Regions from separate parts of the Paenibacillus lutimineralis genome, predicted to be linked through region 2. Evidence: riboswitches for the same ligand, from Rfam matches in the RefSeq annotation. Region 2 holds a riboswitch; each other region holds the start of a gene.

Region 1 (2,328 bases), 940 kb from region 2:
CTCGACCGGACTGAGCACCCCAGTTGCTCGCGCATTAGTTAATATCGCGGCGCCTCAACCGAATGGACTGCGGTTGATCGATCCCTGCTGCGGCATGGGGAATGTGCTGATCGAGGCGTTGTCGATAGGGATGGATATTGTCGGCCGGGATATTAATCCGCTAGCGATTAAGGGAGCGCGTGTGAATTTGCACCATTTTGGCTATGATTCGAAAGGCTTGGTAGAGATCGGTGATATGAACGAGATAGATGAGCATTATGATGCCGCTGTTCTTGATATGCCTTATAATCTGTGTTCGGTACTTCCGCGAGATGAACGGATTAGAATGCTCACTAGTCTAAAGCGGATTAGCATCCAGTCGGTTATCGTCTCTTCAGAGCCACTTGAGGAGGAGATTCGCGAGGTGGGCCTTATGATCATGGACCAAGGAAAAATTCTTAAGGGTTCCTTTATTCGCAATGTGTGGCTATGCAGGAGCGAGTGAACGGGATAAGACTATCTTATTACAGTATTGCAGCAGTAGATAACGGTGCATGAACGGTTTTGGATATTGTGTTCAATCTTCTTTTCACCTATAATCCAATAGAGAAGATAGCCTTGCTTTAAGCTAATGAATTAAATAAATACTTGCTGGTCCTGAGTTGGCGGCGTATGACGCCATACACTCGGGTGAAAAGGGAAGCCGGTGTGAGTCCGGCGCGGTCCCGCCACTGTAAACAGGGACGAAGTCCAATTTGCCACTGTCAACTGTCAGGTTGATGGGAAGGTGGGCTTCAAGTCATAACCTGTAAGTCAGGAGACCTGCCGCGAGTATATGAGACGGTCCTTCGAGGAAAGGATGACGTTCTGCTAAGCTAAGATTGCAATCTGTAAATGGAGACTTCATGCTCTGTTTGGATCAGGCATAATACTTTGTAGACGTAACCCATCCCATCGGATCGGGTTTTCTTTGTTTTAAGTAGTAGTTCAAAAAGTCGGCTTTGATAAGAAAACCTGATCGAGGCTGCTAGCACAAGCAATGGCGTACAAGAACTTATTCAAAAGGAGAGGGAAAACTTGAAGAACTGGAGAAAAATATGGGCGGCTGCGCTGCTGACGCTCGTAATTATGGTCGTTGCAGGGTGTGGCGCCAATAATTCAACGAATAATGCCACGAACGGGGCGGCAAATAATAGTACGAATCAGGCTGCTGAGCAGAGCAGCAATAGCGGAAATGCAGGGGAAGCACAGCATACAGCTTACCCGCTTACTGTTAAGGATGATTTCGGCACAGAGGTCACATTTGATGCGGCTCCGCAGAAGATTGTCTCCTTGTCACCATCGGAGACGGAAGGTTTGTTCGCGATCGGGCTGGACGAGCAGATTGTCGGCGTCTCGGATAATGATGATTATCCGGAAGCAGCGCTGTCCAAGCCGAAGATGGGCGGCTTCCAAGTTAATGTAGAATCCGTTGTAGCGGCTGAGCCGGATCTTGTCGTTGTAACAGGGACGATGATCAAGGAAGAGACGATCAAGAGCTTGACTGATCTCGGGATTAAAGTATTTAAATCCAATCCGAAGACAGTTACTGATGTGATGGACCATATTAAGATGATTGGACAAATTACGGATCACCAGGCTGAGGCGGAGCAAGTTGTGAAGCAGATGCAGGATGAGCTGAATCAAGTAACTGAAGCCGTCAAAACGGTTAAAGAGGAAGATAAGAAAAAGGTATATATCGAGTTTTCGCCAGGCTGGACGGTTGGTAAAGGTGAGTTCATGGACGAGATGATCACACTTGCCGGAGGCACTAACGTAGCTTCCGATATAGAAGGTTGGAGTCAAATTAACGAAGAGAATATTATTAAGGCAAATCCTGATGTTATCCTATATGCCAAGAGCGTCATTGATAATAACAAGACCTTGGCCGAGATTATAAAAGAACGCAGCGGTTGGGATCAAATTACGGCGGTGAAGAATGATCAGGTCATTGGACTGGATGACAATTTGCTCAGCCGTCCAGGACCGCGCGTAACCCAAGGACTGATTGAAGTAGCCAAAGCAATCTATCCGGAATTGATGCAGCCATGAGGAAGAAGCTGGCCGGATACGGAATCATAGGTCTTGCTTTGCTCGCAATCACCATCTTGATCTGTATCGGGGTTGGCTCAGTATATTTGCCTGCTGGAGAGATTATCGCCATTCTCGCGCATCATATTCCATGGATTGGCGATCATATCACTCCAGATTGGAGCATGGCTTCTGAACAGATTGTTATGAAGGTTCGCCTTCCGCGAGTGATGCTTGGCCTGCTGGTCGGTGCTTCGCTCGCGGTAGCGGGCTCTGCTT
Region 2 (2,328 bases):
TTGCGTACATTATGACGATTACGGACCGGAGCAGCAGACAATGCCTGAATGGATTGCTCATTCTCCACAAATAAGGCAGGAATGGACGAGCTGCTGAACGATTCCTTTAGACTAGCGACTTCATCCAGTTTCTCTTCCGCAAAGGCCAGTGCCTCCTTCAGAAGCGGTTCTAGCTCCGTCTCTCCTTGCAGGCTGACCGGTACATGCAGTAAGCTGCCCGATGGCTGCACAATAACCTTTTCCGCCTCCGGAGCTAGCTCTACGATCTCATCCAACAGCTGCTTGGCCGCCTTCAGGTCGCTGCGCCAAATGTTGCGTCCATCGATGACTCCTGCTCCGAGCACCTTGCCTGCCGGATAGCCAAATTCTCGCAGTGCCGCAAGATTGCCCTCTAGACCGTGTATAAAATCCAAGCCAATTCCCTGCACCGGCAGAGCAATCACCTGCTGATAACCGGACACTGCGGCGAAGTAGGTTTGCAGCATGATGGAGATTCCCGGTACTTCCTGAACAATTTTCTTATAGATCGAATTAAGTTGCTGGATATCCTCTGCGGTTAGCTCTGTTACGAGAGCTGGCTCATCGATTTGTACCCAGGCTGCACCTTCTGCCGCAAGCTCACGCAGCACCTGAATATAGAGCGGCAGCAGCTTGTCGATCCAAACGCTGAACTCTCCCTCTGCATATCCTTTGGACAGTTTCAGGAACGTATACAAACCAAGTAATACGGGTTTGCCTTCAATTTGCAGAGCTTGCTTCGCTTCTCGGTACGCCTCTAGCGGATAATTTACAGTCAGCTTCGGCTCTCTGTCTCCAAGCTCAGGTACGATATAGTGGTAATTCGTATTGAACCACTTGGTCATCTCGCTAGCCGCAGCCTGTTTATTTCCTCTGGCGATAGCATAATAGGTGTCTAACGGTACTGCCACGCCGTCATACTCGAATCGTGCCGGGACTAATCCGAACATCACCGCCGTATCCAGCACATGATCATAATAGGTAAAATCACCGACTGGAATGACATCGATTCCTTTGCTTTGCTGCGTACGCAAATTGTCCAGGCGGATCGCCGTCAGTCGTTCCCGCAGTTCTGGCTCAGCGATTTGTCCTGCCCAATAAGCCTCAATCGCTTTTTTCCACTCCCGATTCCGTCCAATTCTTGGATACCCTAGATTACCGCTTACGATTTTGCTCAATTCAATCAACCTCCATGAATAATGTTTGATGAGACACACGTTCATAAATCCAGTCCAGTTTAAATAAAAAGAGGCTCCCTTTAAGCAGTGCTAAAGAGAACCTCTGTATGGATATACAATGGCAGTAATCTTTAACACCTCCCTATCTCCCGTAGGTAATGCAGTGTTGTCAGAATAGGCAGGTCTCCTGGCTCCAGATTCAACGTCTTCATGCTGCCTTCCCGATAGACTTGTATCAGTGGCAAGAATCGCAACGGACTCCTCTGTTACAGTGGCGGGACCGCGCCGGTATTGAACCGGACTTCCCTTTTAAGCTCCCAATCCATTAGACTGGAGCACCTATCCCCACAAATATTAAGTTGAGAGGTAGTTCAAAATTGGCCTGTTTGAACTTGTTTTATTCTTAGATATCATCATACATTGCATCGGGATACGATACAACCAGTAGTCTTATCGGAATTTACTATAACTAGTTATAATTGTCCTGAACCGCCTTTTGCAGCATACCAATACAGCGATCGAGATCGGTCTTCACCTGCTTCTTGTAGAGCTTAGCCTTGTCCCGTCCATCTTCCGTAAAATGGTACAGTACAATCTCCTGAAAGTCGACGCTTGGATCATTTCCCTTCAACTGCTTAGTCCGATATAGAACTCCTTCCTGCACCAACTCATGTAAAGCCCGGTAAATCTCGCTCAGCGGAGGCACATACCCGAACAGCTTGAATTCCTCCTTCATTTCCTCCAGCATCTGATAACCATATCCACGCCGCTGCTCCACCTTCGTAATCAGGTATAACTTAATGTAAGCCCGCTGGGCAATCATAAAAGCCATGGGCTGTCACCCCCCTTTTGTTTCCAGTATACTTAATATATGAATTTTTCACAATAGTTGATTTAGTAGCCCTTTTTAAGTAGTGGAAAGGTAGCTAGATCGTCCTGAGAGTAGCAATTAAGGTAAAAGTAATTAAGCAGCATGAATTTGATCTTACTATTATGAATTTTTCATATAATGAAATTATAACACAAGAGTTTGTTGTCATTCCTTATTTCCAGCATTTAGTGCGAGATGACCGGTTGTGAAATAAGAAACTAGGAGTTTGGAAGCTTATACTTCCGTTGGAAAAGGAGTAAA
Region 3 (2,328 bases), 3.1 Mb from region 2:
CTGCTTCTCCAACACTCGCTGCAACTCGGCTACATAAGAGCTAAGACTTGTGCTCCCCGTTCCTACCGGAATGACCGTCACTTCTACAATTGCCATCTTCAAGACTTCCTTTCCATTCCATATTAATTCTATTCTAACCATAACATAAGGTGGAATTCAAACTCAGAATCACTTGATCTGCTCAGATATTTCTAACGAAACTACAGAACGCTATTGCCGCGAACACAAGAGCAAATTAAATCTAACGAAACTACATATCGTTATTTGAGCTAAGTTCATGCTGAGATCCTCTATTTTGGTTAAATAGCGATACCCCGTTTCGTTACAATCTTTACTAGCCCCTTTTCATCCTAATAACGTTATCACGTTTCGTTAGAGACGGTTTACTAGTTGCCAGCCGAATCTCCCCCTACTCTCCAATTGCTATCCAATTTAAGCATCTGTGTGGTCCATAAAAGTTCACATTTTTTTTTCGGCCCTGACTCGCCGCATCACGTCTGCTTTCTACTGTTTTTCAGTTAATTTTCACTCTTAAATCCCCCATATGACCTGTTTACAAACACAATATATTGGGCTATGATCAATTCCAGACAACCAAATATAGTATGAACAGGTGGTTCGGAGCATTTTACACTACCGGATCTTAAAAGGGAAGCGCGGTGCAAATCCGCTGCGGTCCCGCCACTGTGACCGGAAGCTTGAGAGGCTTAACAACCTCTATAAGTGAGTGTTCAAAAAGGTCGGTTTTCAGGATTTACTTCGAGATCAAAAGCGAACTTTTTGAACAACCTCTATAAGCGATTCGTCGGCATCATGCCACTGCGGGTAAATAAGCCTGCGGGAAGGCGCCGCTGAATGACCCGGAAGCCAGGAGACCTGCCTGTTTCAATGACACCGCTAATGACCTGCGAGGAATCAGGCAGGTGTCCGTTTGCAGCTGCTACATACTATTTCAGCTATACACTATCGGAACACAGGAGTACTGTGTTTGATTGAGCGCAATCGGGCATTTTCGACCTTGAGGCAGGTTGGAAATGCTTTTTATATGTCTATAATGTCTAGTAATTAGAGGGGAGCACTTAGTTATGGCTTTATTAAATCGAATTTATACGGATCAGGAGCAAATGCTGGATGAGGTGATTCATTTAGGGGAAGAAATCGTTGCCAGCTCCAACCTTGATGCACTGCGCGAGAATGCAAACCTGAACGGCGAGAGCTTCTCCGGCAAAATGAGCAAATTTGGCAGTGAGTATGCCAAATGGTATGCGAATCACTTTGTGATGCCTAACCATCTGGTACAAGCTATTCAGGACAATATCGTCTATGTACATGACCTGGATCAATATGCCATCGGCACGACGAACTGCATCTTCATCCCATTTGATAAACTGCTCGCCGGGGGCTTCAACACCGGCAATGGCAGCGTCCGTCCACCTAATTCGATCATGACAGCTATGGCGCTGGTGGCGATCATTTTCCAATCCCAGCAAAATGCCCAATACGGCGGCGTCTCAGCCAATAAGCTGGATTACGATCTGGCCCCTTATGTAAGTAAATCGTTCGTGAAGTACTTCCGCAAAGGGCTTGATTACTTCGAAGAAGGAGACGAAGCGGCGGACTTGGGTGAGATCTCCATGGGTCGTAGCGACCTTCAGGAGCAATATCCAAGAACTTTCAAATATGCCTCCAAAGAGACCGAATCAGAAACTTTACAGGCTGCTGAGAGCCTGATTCATAACTTGAATACGATGTCGAGCCGGGCCGGCGGGCAAATCCCGTTCACCAGCATCAACTATGGCACTTGCACATCTCCAGAGGGACAATTGGTCATCCAATCCCTACTGAAGGCGACGATGCGCGGTCTGGGCAGCGGTGAGACACCGGTCTTCCCGATCCAAATCTTCAAATGTAAGCAAGGTGTCAACCAAGAGAAGGAAGATCCGAACTACCATCTATTCCTGATGGCTGCGGAGTGCTCAGCCAAACGACTGTATCCAAACTTCGCTAACCTGGATGCGCCTCTGAACCTGCAATACTATGATCCGGCCAATCCGGATACAGAATTCGCAACCATGGGATGTCGTACTCGCGTATTAAGCGATCGCTTCGGACGCAACCATCTGTCCGGTAAAGGGAATCTGTCCTTTAACACGATTAACCTCGTCAAGCTCGGACTGGAGCATGGTATCGCGCTAGGACGGCGTAGAGAAGCCGATGAGCGCGGCTTCTACCGCGAGCTGAAGCATTATATGGACATCGCGACTGACGGCTTACTGCATCGCTTCGAGATTCAGTCCCGCCAGAAGGCCAAAGCTTCCGACTTCATGA

Evidence for each region. Region 2 has a riboswitch for cobalamin ahead of metE (5-methyltetrahydropteroyltriglutamate--homocysteine S-methyltransferase). Riboswitches for the same ligand answer to the same signal wherever they lie in the genome.
Region 1: linked by a shared signal. The riboswitch ahead of EI981_RS21500 (ABC transporter substrate-binding protein) and the one ahead of metE (5-methyltetrahydropteroyltriglutamate--homocysteine S-methyltransferase) in region 2 are both predicted to bind cobalamin.
Region 3: linked by a shared signal. The riboswitch ahead of EI981_RS03225 (anaerobic ribonucleoside triphosphate reductase) and the one ahead of metE (5-methyltetrahydropteroyltriglutamate--homocysteine S-methyltransferase) in region 2 are both predicted to bind cobalamin.

The regions. Positions count from the first base shown of each region.
Region 1 covers NZ_CP034346.1:4,809,616-4,811,943, reverse strand. Annotated here, with positions in the region: gene EI981_RS21505 (TRM11 family SAM-dependent methyltransferase) at 1-484, shown strand, start outside; cobalamin riboswitch at 614-823, shown strand; gene EI981_RS21500 (ABC transporter substrate-binding protein) at 1,057-2,070, shown strand; gene EI981_RS21495 (FecCD family ABC transporter permease) at 2,067-2,328, shown strand, end outside.
Region 2 covers NZ_CP034346.1:3,869,400-3,871,727, forward strand. Annotated here, with positions in the region: gene metE (5-methyltetrahydropteroyltriglutamate--homocysteine S-methyltransferase) at 1-1,241, opposite strand, end outside; cobalamin riboswitch at 1,357-1,554, opposite strand; gene EI981_RS17000 (replication termination protein) at 1,666-2,028, opposite strand.
Region 3 covers NZ_CP034346.1:761,533-763,860, reverse strand. Annotated here, with positions in the region: gene EI981_RS03230 (MTH1187 family thiamine-binding protein) at 1-96, opposite strand, end outside; cobalamin riboswitch at 595-898, shown strand; gene EI981_RS03225 (anaerobic ribonucleoside triphosphate reductase) at 1,086-2,328, shown strand, end outside.